4 regions of the Saccharococcus thermophilus genome follow, and region 4 is predicted to be linked to each of the others. Evidence: predicted binding sites of a transcription regulator. Region 4 holds the regulator's gene; each other region holds the start of a gene.
The links. Region 4 encodes Rex, which represses fermentation and respiration genes when NADH is low (regulators of the CRP and FNR family bind a similar motif). Its sites were predicted from a motif close to TTGTGAAATATTTCACAA; they were not measured.
Positions count from the first base shown of each region.

Region 1: a site for Rex is predicted at 2,263-2,280, ahead of BDD39_RS05260 (hemerythrin domain-containing protein). Genes of this name have one in related genera too.
Region 2: a site for Rex is predicted at 1,858-1,875, ahead of BDD39_RS14880 (L-lactate dehydrogenase). Genes of this name have one in related genera too.
Region 3: a site for Rex is predicted at 1,033-1,050, ahead of BDD39_RS05700 (cytochrome ubiquinol oxidase subunit I). Genes of this name have one in related genera too.

Region 1 is NZ_JAASRS010000001.1:1,019,982-1,023,736, reverse strand. Features, by position in the region: gene narH (nitrate reductase subunit beta) at 1-276, shown strand, start outside; gene narJ (nitrate reductase molybdenum cofactor assembly chaperone) at 292-840, shown strand; gene narI (respiratory nitrate reductase subunit gamma) at 843-1,547, shown strand; gene BDD39_RS05260 (hemerythrin domain-containing protein) at 1,669-2,205, opposite strand; gene BDD39_RS05255 (thiamine pyrophosphate-dependent enzyme) at 2,337-3,755, opposite strand, start outside.
Region 2 is NZ_JAASRS010000001.1:2,858,138-2,861,892, reverse strand. Features, by position in the region: gene BDD39_RS14885 (IS1634 family transposase) at 1-1,657, shown strand, start outside; gene BDD39_RS14880 (L-lactate dehydrogenase) at 1,906-2,862, shown strand; partial or broken gene BDD39_RS14875 (L-lactate permease) at 2,878-3,755, shown strand, end outside.
Region 3 is NZ_JAASRS010000001.1:1,106,208-1,109,962, forward strand. Features, by position in the region: gene BDD39_RS05695 (ABC1 kinase family protein) at 1-626, shown strand, start outside; gene BDD39_RS05700 (cytochrome ubiquinol oxidase subunit I) at 1,130-2,536, shown strand; gene cydB (cytochrome d ubiquinol oxidase subunit II) at 2,538-3,551, shown strand; gene cydD (thiol reductant ABC exporter subunit CydD) at 3,551-3,755, shown strand, end outside.
Region 4 is NZ_JAASRS010000001.1:12,685-16,439, reverse strand. Features, by position in the region: gene BDD39_RS00085 (ABC-F family ATP-binding cassette domain-containing protein) at 1-962, opposite strand, end outside; gene moaC (cyclic pyranopterin monophosphate synthase MoaC) at 1,082-1,603, shown strand; gene BDD39_RS00075 (redox-sensing transcriptional repressor Rex) at 1,593-2,249, shown strand; gene BDD39_RS00070 (twin-arginine translocase TatA/TatE family subunit) at 2,246-2,398, shown strand; gene tatC (twin-arginine translocase subunit TatC) at 2,419-3,165, shown strand; gene BDD39_RS00060 (YdiK family protein) at 3,180-3,320, opposite strand; gene BDD39_RS00055 (CPBP family intramembrane glutamic endopeptidase) at 3,359-3,755, opposite strand, start outside.

The DNA.
Region 1 (3,755 bases), 1.0 Mb from region 4:
CACATCCGCACAACGCTGAAAAAAATGGCGGTGATGCGCTCCTATATGCGCGCAAAACAAACGAACAAACAGCCGGATGTCCGCATCATTGAAGAACTCGGGCTAAGCGAACAAGATATCGAAGACATGTACCGTTTGCTCGCCATCGCAAAATACAATGACCGCTTTGTCATTCCTGCCTCCCACCGCGAAGAAGTCGCAGAGCTATACGCAGAACAAGGAAGCTGTGGGTTGGCGTTTGCCGGCGGTCCTGGCTCTTGCGGTACGCTTTCTTAATGGAGGTGAGGAAACATGGACAAAGATCAAATACAAACGGTGTTTTTATGCGCTTCCCATCTATTGTCCTATCCCGATGAAGCATGGGCGGACTCTCTCGCTGATTGCCTCGAGGCAATCAGCGCCGTCCCAAACGATGCCATCGTCGAAAAAATGAGCACTTTTATTCACGATATCCAATCCATGCCTGCCCGCAAGCGGATGGAGCAATATGTCGAAACATTTGATTTCGGCAAAAAAACGAATTTATATGTGACTTACATGAATACAGGCGAGCAACGTGAACGCGGGCTCGAGCTATTGCAATTGAAACAGCGCTATAAAGCGGCTGGATTTGATACGAGCGAGCAGGAACTTCCAGATTATTTGCCGCTTATGCTCGAGTTTGCCGCCTATGCGGAACAGGAGCACGTCGTGCCGCTCTTTGCGGCATATGTCAATAACATCGATGAAATACGGAAGCAGCTTGCCGCGGGCGGCAGCCCTTATGCCACTGTGTTTGACGCGATTTTCCTCGCACTTGCAGAACTCGGCGTGACGCCGATTCCGAAAGGAAGTGTGTAACCGTGTTGGAGCAATTTCTTTGGGTGATTTTCCCTTATATTGTGCTAACAATTTTTATTGGCGGCCATATTTGGCGTTATCAATACGACCAATTCGGCTGGACGTCAAAATCGAGCGAAATGTTGGAAAAGAAGCAATTGCGGCTTGGCAGCCTGCTGTTCCATTGGGGAATTTTGTTTGTGTTCGTCGGCCACGTCATGGGCATTTTGATTCCAGAATCGGTGTACGCAACGCTTGGCATAACGGAAGAAGCGTACCATTTCATCGCCCTTATCGGCGGCGTTCCGGCAGGATTGGCCGCTCTTATTGGGCTTCTCATTCTGATTCGCCGGCGCGCGACCGTCAAACGGGTGTGGGCCACAAGCAGCCGCGGTGACTGGATCGCCCTCTTGTTCCTGGCGACGGTTATTGCAACCGGGCTGTCGTCGACGCTGCTGAATGTCGACTCGCATGGTTTCGATTATCGAACAACGATCGGCCCTTGGTTCCGGAGCGTTCTTCTGTTCCATCCCGATCCATCTTACATGGAAACCGTGCCAGTTTGGTTTCAAATTCATATTTTGGCTGCCCTCAGCATTTTCGCCGTCTGGCCGTTTACGCGTCTTGTGCATGTGTTTAGCTTTCCGCTTCGCTACTTGCGCCGAAGCTATGTCGTCTATCGCAAACGCATGCCGAAACAGGCGGAACAGCCGCATAACATTCATTGATCAAAATGTGTTCGAATCCCCCTTTCACATATTTCTCCCTCCTTCTTCTTTTAGAGGCGGGAGATTTTTTGAGCGTATGCAAAAACGGGATGCTCCTATGAGAAGGAGACATCCCGTTTTTTTATATTTGGCCTATTTTTTCCGCCAATTCTTCTTTTTCTTCGTCAGACAGCAAACGTTCGGCCATCGGAAATAGCACGTTTTCTTCTTTCATAAAGTGTTCCGCTAAAATATGATAGGCCTCGATTACCTCATTAGCAAGCGCTGCCGCACTTTCGCGGTCGACTGTTTCCGGAAGTTCCGCCGTTTTCGTTAAAAAGGAAGCAAGTCGCTGCTTCGCCTGGTCATGTTCATACTCCATAACGGCAATCGGTCCGAATGTTCTTCCAATATACTGCGCCATCATCGGAAACAGCACGCCTTCTTCCCGCTCGGAGTGCGGATCGAGTTCAGTCACCAATGCCTGTACGCTTTCCCGCAACACAAGCAACCGTTCCTTCCAATTTCGCTCTTCCTCATCGCCGACGATTTCTTGTGCCAGTTCAAACATGCGCTGTTTTAGCTCACGCAACGGTCCATGTTCCTGTTTTAAACGCTCTAATCCCGCGCATAGCTTCACTTCTTCCTGTCCGCCCATATGGCAACATAAATCCATCATCCATCATCCCTCCTACCCTTTCTTTGTCATGATTGTACCTTGTTTTTCGCAAACACGTTGTGAGCGATATCACACCCAAAGATAAAGAACAATCACGCAAGAGAGTTTCCTGCGTGATTGTTCCGCATTTTTTATAAATACAGATGTTCATGCTTTGCTTTTAGTATGCGCCATCTTCGTTCAACTTCTTCTTCCAATTCCATCAAAAGATCGCGGTTTTCTTCTTTTAATAAATGTTTCGTTTTTCCCATATATTTTAGCCATTCGCTTAACGGAATGCGCCGATTTTTTTCTTCCGGATCATACGTAATGGTTGTTTTTCCACGTTCTACTTCATATAGCGGGAAGAAACATGAATCTACCGCCGCTTTCAAAATTTGTTCGCCATATCGTTCTTCCGATTTCCAGTTCAGCGGACATGTAATAAGCAGCTTGCCGTATACCGTTCCTTCATGCTGAGCATACCATTGCGCTTTCGCCGCTTTTTTCACTAAATCTTGCGGAAACGCTTCTGTTCCCGTAAATACGTAAGGGATGTTCGTCGCCGCCATAATTTGCGGCGTATCTTTATGATGGAACGCCTTTCCGCGCTGCGCTTTTCCAACTCCCGTTGTACTTGTCATATGCCCCATCGGCGTGGAATAGGACATTTGCGAGCCAGTATTCATATATCCTTCATTATCATACTCGAGAATAATTAATTTATGGTTGCGCAGGGCAGTTCCGATGGCAGAGCCCATTCCGATATCCATGCCGCCGTCGCCTGTGACCATCACAAATGTCACATCGTCAGAAACATGAAGTTCCCCGCGGCGTTTCATTTCGAAAAATGCTTCTACCATTCCGGACAATGTCGCCGCTCCATTTTGGAATAAATTGTGGACCATTGTCTGTTTATGTGAGCTATACGGGTAAGCGGCCGATACAACATAAGCGCATCCTGTTTGAAACAAGACGACAATATCGCCTTCAATTCCTTTAAAAAACAGCTCTAACCCTGGAAAAATCCCGCATCCTGGGCAGGCGCCATGTCCTGGAGCAAGCCGTTTCGGCTTGGCGGTGAGCGCTCTTAGCGGCGGAATTTTAACTTTTAACCGCTTCGTCTCTTCATCTGGAGTGACTTGAATGAATCCCGTTTTAAACGCATCGCCATGCATTGGCTCCATTACTAGAGTTTGCCGATTTTCAGGGCGACCTGGCACATGCCCGAAATAATCAAACGGCTTTTCTGCGTATCCTTTTTCCATTGCCTCGATCGCCATTTGGAAAAATGCTTCCGCATCTTCCGCATAAAAATCTTTCCCACCAACGCCAAACACGCGGCTTAACACAATGGTTTTATTTTCTTTATCCTCTTGTAACGCTGATTTCACTTCATGCGTCATGTTTGGCCCATGTGCTCCGTACGAATCCGCCCGTTCCCCGATAAGAAGCGCTTTAACATGCTTTAACGCTTGGCGGATTTCTTCGGCTGGGAATGGACGGATAATATTTGGGCTGATGATCCCCGCTTTAATTCCTTTCGCCCGCAGCTTGTCAACGACATCTTT
Region 2 (3,755 bases), 2.8 Mb from region 4:
GAACGTTCAAGTCAAAAAGGTCTATCGCAATTCTTATTTGAATATAATAAGTGCCCTATTCAAGAAACTGGGTCTGCCTCAATTGATTGACCATCTCGTGCCCGTCGATCCGCAGTGCCAAACGCGAGTCAGCGATGCCGTTCAGGCCATCCTCTACAATGTGTTTGACGGCCGGCAAGCCCTTGTTCACTTGGAACATTGGGCTCAGGAGGTCGATTGTGAGAAACTCATCCGTCCCGATCTCCATCCTTCCTGGTTGAACGACGATGCGTTGGCCCGTCATCTCGATCGCCTGTATGAGGCTGGCATTCACAACGTCATCAGCACTTGCTTGATTCATATTTATCGAAAAGAAGGCCTTTCCCTCCGAGCCTTCCACGCCGATACGACGGACAAGACCGTTTACGGCGCGTATGAATCGGCCTCGTTAGAGGCCTTACAAATCACACATGGCTACAACCGCCATCATCGTTGGCAAAAACAGATCGGTTTCGGACTGGTCGGCAACGAGGACGGCATCCCGTTTTACGGCGATGTGCACGATGGCAACCTGCCCGATAAAACATGGAATCCCGAGGTGCTGTCTCGTGTCCATGAACAGCTGAAGCAGGCCAAAATCGAAGACGAATGGATTTACGTGGCCGATTCCGCCGCGATGACGAAAGAGACCCTGGCGCAAACCAAAGCGGCCAACGCCTTTTTGATCACCAGAGGCCCTTCGTCGCTCCGGATCGTGAAAACCGCGCTGGCCGAAGCGGATGCTGAGGACACGACGTGGAGCGATCCCTTTACGTTGGCGGAGAGAAACGGCGCCACGTACCGGGTATGGGAAACGGCCTCGACGTATGAAGGCCACCCCGTTCGGCTGATCGTTGTTGAATCGAGCGCGCTCGACCAGCGAAAAGGAAAGACGCTTGAAAAAGAACGAACCAAAGAAGCGGAGCTTCTTCGCGAGGAACAAGCCCGTTGGGAGCGTCACCCCTTCTCCTGCCGGGAAGATGCCGAACAAGCCTTGGCGTCCCTCAAGGCGTCCCTTCGCCCCCGGTTTCATCGGGTTGAGGCCGCGGTCGAAGAGATCGTACGCCTGAAAAAACGGCGCGGACGGCCGAAAAAAGGGGCGGAACCCGAGGTGGAGACGCTGTATTTCTTGCACCTTGACGTCGAATTCGACCAAGACGCGTGGGAACAGGCGAGACGGAAAGCGTCCCGGTTTGTCCTTGTCACGACCGTTCCGAAGGAATGGAAGGGCCAACCCATGGATGCCCAAGAGATCTTGAAGCTGTATAAAGGGCAGATCTCGGTGGAAATGAACTTCGCTTTTTTGAAAGATCCGTTTTTCACGGATGAGATTTACGTCAAAAAACCAGAACGGGTCGCAGTATTAGGCTATTTGTTTCTGTTGGCCTTGGCTATTTACCGCGTTTTTCAGCGCCGAGTGCGTCAGTTTATTACTCCAGAACACCCGTTGAAGGGTCCTGGAGGCCGCAAGCTGACCCGGCCGACGGGACAGGCGATTTTTCAGCTGTTTCAATATGTGAACGTCGTCCTGTTCAAGCTGCCGGATGGGCGCATCCAACGCTCACTGGATCGCTCCCTTACCCCTGATCAGCGAAGGATTCTGCAGGGATTGGGCATGGATGAGAGCATCTACGTGTAACGTGATACGGAACGACCAGCGATGGTAAAAAAAGGATTGCCATCGCTCGTTGTGTTGGTCAAAAAGTTATTCTGAAAAACTAAATAAAAAATCCTTTGTTTTGACCTTGTTAGGGTGCGAAATGTGAGATGTTAACAAAAAAGACAAATTTCTCTTATAGTTGATACTTGATAAAGTTTGTGAAATAATGCACAATATATTTGTGAATAATTTCACAAACTAATTTTGGGAAAGGATGACAGACAACGATGAAAAGACAATGCATGAATCGAGTGGCACTTATAGGAACAGGATTCGTTGGGGCCAGCTATGCATTTGCCCTTATGAATCAAGGAATCGCGGATGAATTAGTGTTGATTGATGTGAATAAAGAGAAGGCGGAGGGCGACGTGATGGACTTAAATCACGGAAAAGTATTTGCGCCGAAGCCAATGAATATATGGCATGGAGATTATCAAGATTGTCAAGATGCCGATTTGGTGGTAATTTGTGCAGGTGCTAACCAAAAGCCAGGGGAAACAAGACTCGATCTCGTTGACAAAAACATGAATATCTTTAAAACGATTGTCGATTCTGTCATGAAATCAGGTTTTGATGGAATCTTTCTTGTCGCGACGAATCCAGTAGATATTTTAACGTATGCCACTTGGAAATTTAGCGGGTTACCGAAAGAACGAGTGATTGGCTCGGGAACGATTCTGGATACGGCAAGATTCCGCTTTTTGCTAAGCGAATACTTTCAAGTAGCTCCGACTAATGTACACGCGTATATTATCGGAGAGCATGGGGATACAGAATTGCCTGTTTGGAGCCATGCGGAAATTGGAAGTGTTCCAATCGAACAAATATTGTCGCAAAACGATCGCTATAGAAAAGAGGATTTAGAAAATATCTTCGTCAATGTTCGTGATGCGGCATATCAAGTTATTGAGAAAAAAGGCGCAACGTATTACGGCATTGCGATGGGACTCGTCCGCATTACACGTGCTATTTTGCACAATGAAAATGCTATTTTAACCGTTTCTGCTTATCTAGATGGTCAATATAATGAGCAAAACGTTTATATTGGTGTACCTGCTATTATCAACCGAAACGGTATTCGCGAGGTAATGGAATTGAAGTTAAATGAAACAGAACAACAGCAATTTCATCATAGCGTAACTGTATTAAAAGACATTCTTTCGCGTTATTTTGACTTAGAATAACAACAGGTGATCATTGTGTGGATACAACATTACAATCCTTTTCATAACGTATATCTTTCTGCGTTTATTGCGGCGCTTCCAATTGCTTTATTTTTACTATGTTTAACAGTGTTTAAGATGAAGGGAGTAAAAGCTGCTTTTCTCGCTCTTTGTTTCGGTTTAGTGACAGCTGTTTGTTTTTTTCATATGCCGGTTTCAAAGGCGATTGCCGCTTCCATCTATGGAATCGCGAACGGTTTATGACCGATTGGCTATATTGTGATCATGGCTGTCTGGCTATATAAAATTGCTGTGAAAACAGGGAAGTTTGATATTATCCGTGGGAGTATCGCAAACATTTCTGAGGATCAGCGGCTTCAACTCTTGCTCATCGGCTTTTGCTTTAACGCATTTTTAGAAGGTGCTGCGGGATTTGGCGTTCCGATTGCCATTTCGGCTGCTTTACTTGCTGAACTCGGATTTCATCCATTAAAAGCGGCTGCTCTTTGTTTAATTGCCAATGCTGCATCTGGCGCGTTTGGAGCGATTGGGATTCCGGTTATTGTCGGAGCGCAAATGGGAGATTTAACTCCGATTGAGTTATCTCGTACACTTGCTTGGGTTTTACCGTTTATCACGTTTCTTATTCCTTTCTTATTAGTGTTTATTTTAGATAAATGGAAAGGTATTAAAGAAACATTGCCTGCTCTTTTAGTGGTAAGCGGAAGTTATACCATTGTACAGGCATTGACAATCATTGTGCTCGGTCCGGAATTGGCCAATATTTTAGCGGCGCTTGTCAGTATGGGGGCATTAACTATTTTCTTAAGAAAATGGCAGCCGTCACATATATATCGAGTGAATAAGGATGAGAAAGTTGTTGAAAAATCTAAATACAGCTTGAAAGAAATCAT
Region 3 (3,755 bases), 1.1 Mb from region 4:
ATGTAAGCCAGCTGCGTGAAGATATCGAGCAATTACGGGAAAAATATTATGATATTCCGTTGAGCCAAGTCAGCCTCGGCGAGGCGGTTCAGGATTTGCTTCACGTTGCATTCCGCCACTCGATTCGCATCCCGAGCGATTTAACGTTGCTAGGGAAGGCGCTGCTGACGGTGGAAGGGATCGTGGAAAAATTGGATCCCGACTTGAGTATTATCGACATGGCCGAACCGTTTGGCCGCCAGCTGCTAAAGGAGCGGATGAGGCCGAAAAACGTAGCGGAAATGGCATGGAAACGCTTTTCCGATTATGGGGAACTGTTCGTGGATCTGCCGAAAAATATAAAAGAGTTAACGAAGCTGATGAAACAAGGAAGAGTACGCCTGGAGATCGGCATCCCTGACTTGGATTTTCTATTGAGAAAATTAGACCAAATCAGTAACCGCTTATCGTTTAGCATTGTTTTGCTTTCCTTCAGCATCATTATGGTTGGCATCATCATCGGCTCTTCAATGGGCAGACAATCGACATTGTTGTGGAAAATCCCGGCGATTGAGATTGGTTTCGGCGTAGCAACAATGATGTTTTTGTGGCTGCTGTATTCGATTTTTAAGTCGGGGAGATTTTAATCATTAACTAGGGTAGGTTACTATTCCGCTTTTCGGGCCACTGCATTTCTTGCAGCAAGCTGTGTATCAATAGGGCATTGGTTGCCGCCAATGTCCTTTTTTATACGCATAGGATGAGTGGGATGACAAGAAATTGGCGATTTTTATTACGAATTTCGCCTTAATTTTGTAACATATTTGTCAAACGTTCAAAGAATTTATGATCGTTTTTTTGTTATAGTATTAGTAAGCTTCTCGTTCAATAGAGTTATTTTCGTCACTCGGGAAGTGGTCGGTTTCTCTGCATAGTTTTCATGTTTCCCATGTTATTAATGTTTAATTTTGTGAATTTGTGAACATGATATCACCTCAAGTCATATTCTGATGAATTATTAAGGGAGGAATGCTGTTGATAGGCTGCATAGTTATGTGAAATTATGAACATGCAGTTGGTTATGTGAAACCATGAACATGATATCTCCTCGGATCAAATTCTGGGGCAATACTTAAAGGAGGAAACTACTATGGATACAGTAATGTTGGCAAGGATACAATTTGCCTTGACTACAATCTACCACTTCTTCTTCGTGCCTCTTACCATTGGCCTGGCATTTATCATCGCTTTGATGCAGACATTATACGTAGTGAAGAAAAATGAGATTTATAAAAAAATGGCGAAATTCTGGGGGCATTTGTTCCTAATTAACTTTGCTGTAGGGGTTGTAACAGGAATTATTCAGGAATTCCAATTTGGGATGAACTGGTCGGATTATTCTAGATTTGTCGGTGACGTCTTCGGGGCACCCCTAGCCATTGAAGCATTGCTTGCCTTCTTTATAGAATCCACTTTTATCGGTCTTTGGATTTTTGGCTGGGATCGTTTACCTAAAAAAGTGCACTTGGCAAGCATCTGGCTTGTATCTATTGGGACTATGCTTTCCGGTTTTTGGATTTTAACGGCAAACTCCTTCATGCAAAGACCTGTCGGTTATGAAATTAGAAATGGAAGGGCGGAAATGGTTGACTTCCATGCGCTTATAACCAATGGACAATTATGGGTGGAGTTTCCGCATGTCATCACAGGTGCATTGTGTACCGGAGCATTCTTTGTTGCTGGTATTAGTGCCTATAACTTATTAAAAAAGAAACATATTGAATTTTACAAAAAATCCATGAATATCGCCTTAATTATTGGTTTAATCGGCAGTTTGGGTACTGCCTTCAGCGGACATGCCCAAGCGCAATATCTTGTGAAAACACAGCCGATGAAGATGGCAGCTGCAGAGGGCATTTGGGAAGATACGCCTGATCCTGCACCATGGTCGGCATTTGCTTGGATTGATACAAAGAATCAAAAAAATAAGTTTGAACTAAATATTCCTTATGCATTAAGCTATTTATCTTATTCTAAATTTGAAGGCAGTTTAAAAGGAATGAAAACTCTCCAAGCCGAATATGCGAAAAAATACGATCGAATCGTTGGCAAAGGTACGAATTATATTCCTCCAGTCAAAACGACGTATTGGAGCTTCCGTTTAATGGTTGGCTTTGGCATGGCGATGATCTTATTATCGATGATTGGTCTGTATCTGTGGAAAAAAGGACGTCTTGAGCAAAGCAGTAGGTTCTTGAAATTCCTTGTTCCGGCTATCTCGTTTCCGTTTTTGGCAAACACTTTCGGATGGGTCATGACCGAAGTGGGCCGTCAGCCATGGACAGTATTTGGATTGATGACGACAGCTGACGCTGTATCACCAAATGTTTCTGCAGGGACCGTTTTATTTTCCATCATTATGTACACGCTGATATTCACGATTCTTGCAGGTGTGATGGTTTATTTGATGGTTCGCGAAATTAAACGGGGACCGGTAGAGCATCAAGATGCAAATTCAACGGTATCCATAGATCCATTTAGTAAGGCAGGTGTTTAAGATGGAATTGAGTGAAATTTGGTTTGTCTTAATCTCTGTACTCTTTATTGGCTTCTTCTTTCTTGAAGGTTTTGATTTTGGTGTAGGAATGTCGACTCGTTTCCTGGCCCGTAATCAAAAAGAGAGGACCGTAATGGTGAATGCAATCGGTCCTTTCTGGGACGCGAATGAAGTATGGCTAATAACTGGAGCGGGCGCCATTTTTGCCGCATTTCCGCACTGGTATGCGACGATGTTCAGCGGCTATTACTTACTGATGCTGGCAGTCTTGCTGAGCCTAATTGGACGCGGCGTTGCTTTTGAATATCGCCGCAAAGTTGAAGATGCGCGCTGGACGAATGTTTGGGACTGGGTGATCTTTTTCGGAAGTATGCTGCCGCCGTTCCTTCTAGGTGTTCTGTTTACAAGCATGCTTAAGGGTGTGCCGATCCATAAAGATATGAATATGGAAGCCGGGTTCTCGGATGTTATAAATATTTATTCCATTTGGGGCGGCTTAACGATTACATTGCTGTGCTTATTGCATGGTTTGACTTTCCTATCATTAAAAACAGAAGGAGAAATCAGACATCGGTCGGCTGCATTGGCTAAAAAATTGGTATTGGCCGTATTTGGATCACTTGTCGTCTTTGTAGGACTTTCTTGGTTGATGACAGATATTTTTGAGGCGCGCCCTATCCTTGAACTTATTATTGTCGTATTAATTGTGCTTGCTGTTGGATTATCATACTTTTTCATTTCCAATAAGCGCGAAGGAATGGCATTCACCATGACAGGGCTTGGGATCGTGTTAACAGTATCATCGATTTTCGTCGGACTGTTCCCAAGGGTGATGGTCAGTTCCTTGAACAAAGCTTTTAATTTAACGGTCTACAACGCATCCAGCGGGGTGTATTCCCTGAAAATAATGACAATTGTGGCCGTAACTATTTTACCGTTTGTTTTAGGATATACTATTTATAGCTATTACGTATTTCGCAAACGAGTATCTGACAAGGAGCATTTAACGTACTGATGGATAAGGCGTTGTTCTCTTACAAAGGAATTAAGCCGGTTTTAGCTGGTCTGGCGATATTAACGGCTATTCAAGGTGCTATCATTATTATTCAGGCTTATTTTTTGGCAGACGCAATCTCCTCCCTTTTCGGGGGAGATTCGTTTGCCAATGTCTTTATAAAGTTGATTATTTTCTTTCTTGCATTGGTTGTACGCCAACTGC
Region 4 (3,755 bases):
AAGGAAAACGAAGCGGCTTTTTCATCCCCGACTGGTCTCTCCATTCTTTCCATTTTTTCAAGCCGTTTTCTTCGGCTTTGCGCGCGCTTGGTGGTCGAAGCGCGGGCGATATTGCGCTGAATAAACTCTTGCAGCTTTGCGATTTCTTCTTGCTGTTTTTCATATAGTTTTCGTTCCCGTTCGTATTCCTCTGCCCGTTGCTCTAGGTAACGGCTGTAATTGCCGCTATACCGCTTTAATGTCGCACGTGACAGTTCGTATACTTGGGTAACAATTTTATCGAGAAAATAGCGGTCATGGGAAACGATTAAAATCGCGCCAGGATACGTTTGTAAATATTGTTCCAACCATGTTAATGTTTCTAGGTCTAAATGGTTGGTCGGCTCGTCTAAAATAAGCAAATCGGGTTTCATTAAAAGCAATTTTCCGAGTGCCAGACGCGTTCGCTGTCCGCCGCTTAGCGATTGGACAGGAGTCGTCATATAATCGTACTTAGAAAACTGCAAACCGTGTAAAATGGAGCGAATATCAGCTTCGTATTGGTAACCGCCTTGTTCTTTATAGCGTTCTTGCAACGCGTCATAGTCTTTTAATAGTTTTTCGTAACGGGAAGCGTCCGCAAGCAAATCGGGATCGCCCATTTGCATTTCCATCTCGCGTAATTGCTTCTCCATTGCCTTTAACGGTGCAAATACCGTCATCATCTCTTCCCAAATCGACAAGGAAGAGTGAAGCCCACTGTCTTGGGCGAGGTAGCCGATCGTCACTTCTTTTGGTTTAATGATTTCTCCGCTATCGTAAGAAAGTTCTCCGGCAATGATTTTTAATAATGTCGATTTTCCTTCTCCGTTTCTCCCGACGAGAGCGATGCGGTCTTTGGATTGTATTTCTAATTTTATATTCGATAAAATAAGGTCAGCGCCAAAATATTTTGTCAGTTGGTTGACTTGTAAAATGATCATTGTTATTCACCTCTCGTTTAACAATAATAGTGTAGCGTAATTTGTTTTCTTATCGCAATAAAACGATAAAAGACAGATGACGAAAAATAGTGTATAGTTTATAGTGGGAGGAGATTACGTTGTCATCATTTACCCATTTTAACGAACAAGGCCGGGCAAAAATGGTCGATATTTCAGACAAAGAGGATACGGTTCGCATAGCGGTCGCTCAAACAAGTGTGACAGTAAATAAGGAAATTTATGAAAAAATGACAAACAACGCGATCGAAAAAGGGGATGTGCTTGCTGTTGCGCAAATAGCTGGCGTTATGGCCGCAAAAAAAACGCCAGATTTAATTCCAATGTGTCATCCGCTTATGTTAAAAGGTGTCGACATTCAATTTGCGTGGCATGTGGAGGAAGAAAAAGCGTTATATCAATTACTGATTACTGTCACAGTGAAAACGAAGGGCAGCACAGGGGTGGAGATGGAAGCGCTAACGGCCGCCTCTGTATGCGCACTGACGGTGTATGACATGTGCAAGGCGCTTGATAAAGGGATGGTGATTGGCCCAACCTATTTGGTAGAGAAAACTGGTGGGAAGTCGGGCCATTATCAACGGGAAAAAAGAAGTGCTGGGGGATTCATCGATGAGCAATGAACAGCCAAAAATTCCGCAAGCAACGGCAAAACGCTTGCCGTTATATTATCGTTTTTTAAAAAATTTACATGCTTCCGGAAAGCAACGTGTTTCTTCTGCCGAATTGAGCGAGGCGGTCAAAGTCGATCCCGCAACGATCCGTCGCGATTTTTCCTATTTTGGTGCGCTCGGAAAAAAAGGGTATGGATATAATGTCAACTATTTGTTGTCATTTTTCCGCAAAACGCTCGATCAAGACGAAGTGACCGAAGTCGCGCTATTTGGAGTCGGGAACTTAGGAACGGCATTTTTAAACTATAATTTTTTGAAAAACAATAATACGAAAATTGTCATGGCATTTGATGTGGATGAGAAAAAGGTTGGTACAACAGTCGGCGGGGTGCCTGTCTATCATTTGGACGAATTAGAAGGGCGTCTTCACGAGGGAATTCCAGTAGCGATTTTAACGGTGCCGGCTCATGTTGCGCAATGGATTACAGACCGTCTTGTCGGAAAAGGAATTAAAGGGATTTTAAATTTTACGCCGGCGCGCCTGAACGTGCCGAAACACATTCGCGTCCACCATATTGACTTAGCTGTCGAATTGCAGTCACTCGTCTATTTTTTAAAAAATTATCCGCTCGATAAAGGAGAGAACGAAACGTGAAATATTTATTAATCGTGCTTGTTATTTTATTATTGTTTGGAACAAAAAAGCTTCCGGAACTGGGCAAGTCGCTCGGGCAATCGCTCCGCGAATTCAAGGATGCGACGAAGGGATTAGCCGATGAGGATGAAAAAAAAGCCGACCAATAATAAGTTAGGATGGTTGACATATGAACGATAAAGAAATGTCGGTATATGAGCACCTAGGTGAATTGCGAAAACGGCTGATTATTGTTCTTATTTTTTTTAGCGTTGCCTTGATCGTGAGCTTCTTTTTTGTAGAACCGGTCATTTTGTATTTGCAGCGAACCGGTGAAGCGAAACAATTAACGATGAACGCGTTTCGTTTGACAGATCCGATCAGAATTTATTTTCAGTTTGCGTTTGTCATTGCCTTTATTCTTACCGCACCGGTTCTGCTTTATCAAATTTGGGCGTTTGTCAGCCCTGGGTTATATGAAAAAGAACGAAAAGTGACGTTAAGCTATATTCCAATTTCCATTTTCCTCTTTTTAGCCGGCGTTAGTTTTGCGTATTTTGTCTTATTTCCGTTTGTCGTTCGCTTTATGCAAAATTTGGCGAACGATCTTGGCATTCATCAAGTCATCGGCATTAATGAATATTTCGAATTTTTGCTTCAGCTCATCTTGCCGTTTGGCATTGTCTTTCAGCTGCCGGTAGTTGTGATGTTTTTAACAAGGCTCGGCTTGATTACGCCGATGTTGCTGATCAAAATACGGAAATACGCGTATCTGGTCTTATTGATTGTGGCTGCGATCATTACGCCGCCGGATGTATTATCGCAAGTGATTGTGATGATTCCGCTTTCGATTTTATATGAGGTAAGCATTTGGATTTCGAAATTTGCTTATCGCAAAGTTTTGTTGGCGCAACAGGAACAGGAAAACCTCCCGTGAATCGAACGGGAGGTTTATTTGCGAAAGTGGAGTGCGAAGAGACGTATTGCTGCTCCAAAATCAAGCGTAGCCAGTATGGCAAGCACAATCGTAAAAAAGTTCCAAATCGTATCTTTTGCGCTTTGAACAGATAAGTAAGTAAATAGTATCCCCATCAGAAAATAGAAAAAAGCGAATTGTAATGGCGTCCTTTTCATTGTATTAAAAGCCCCCAATGCCCAATAATGAGTTGTATATGTTCCGTCTGCCGCATCATTCTTTCAATTTCATCGGCAAACAACGTTTGCATCACGACGACGAACGTATTCATCGTAACGTGAGCGAAAATCGGAACAAAAATGCGCCCTGTTTTCGCATAAAGAAAGGCAAACGTAAATCCCATTGCCGCATATAAAAGCAGATGCTTCAATTCCATATGGACTACCGCAAATAATAGCGAACTGATAAGCGCGGCAATGAGGAAATTGTATTTTTGATATAGCGCCCCGAAAATAATCTTGCGAAAAATAATTTCTTCTAAAATCGGGCCGATAATGGAAGTAACGATGATCAATATCGGGGTGACTCGAATGATTCCGACAATGCGTCTC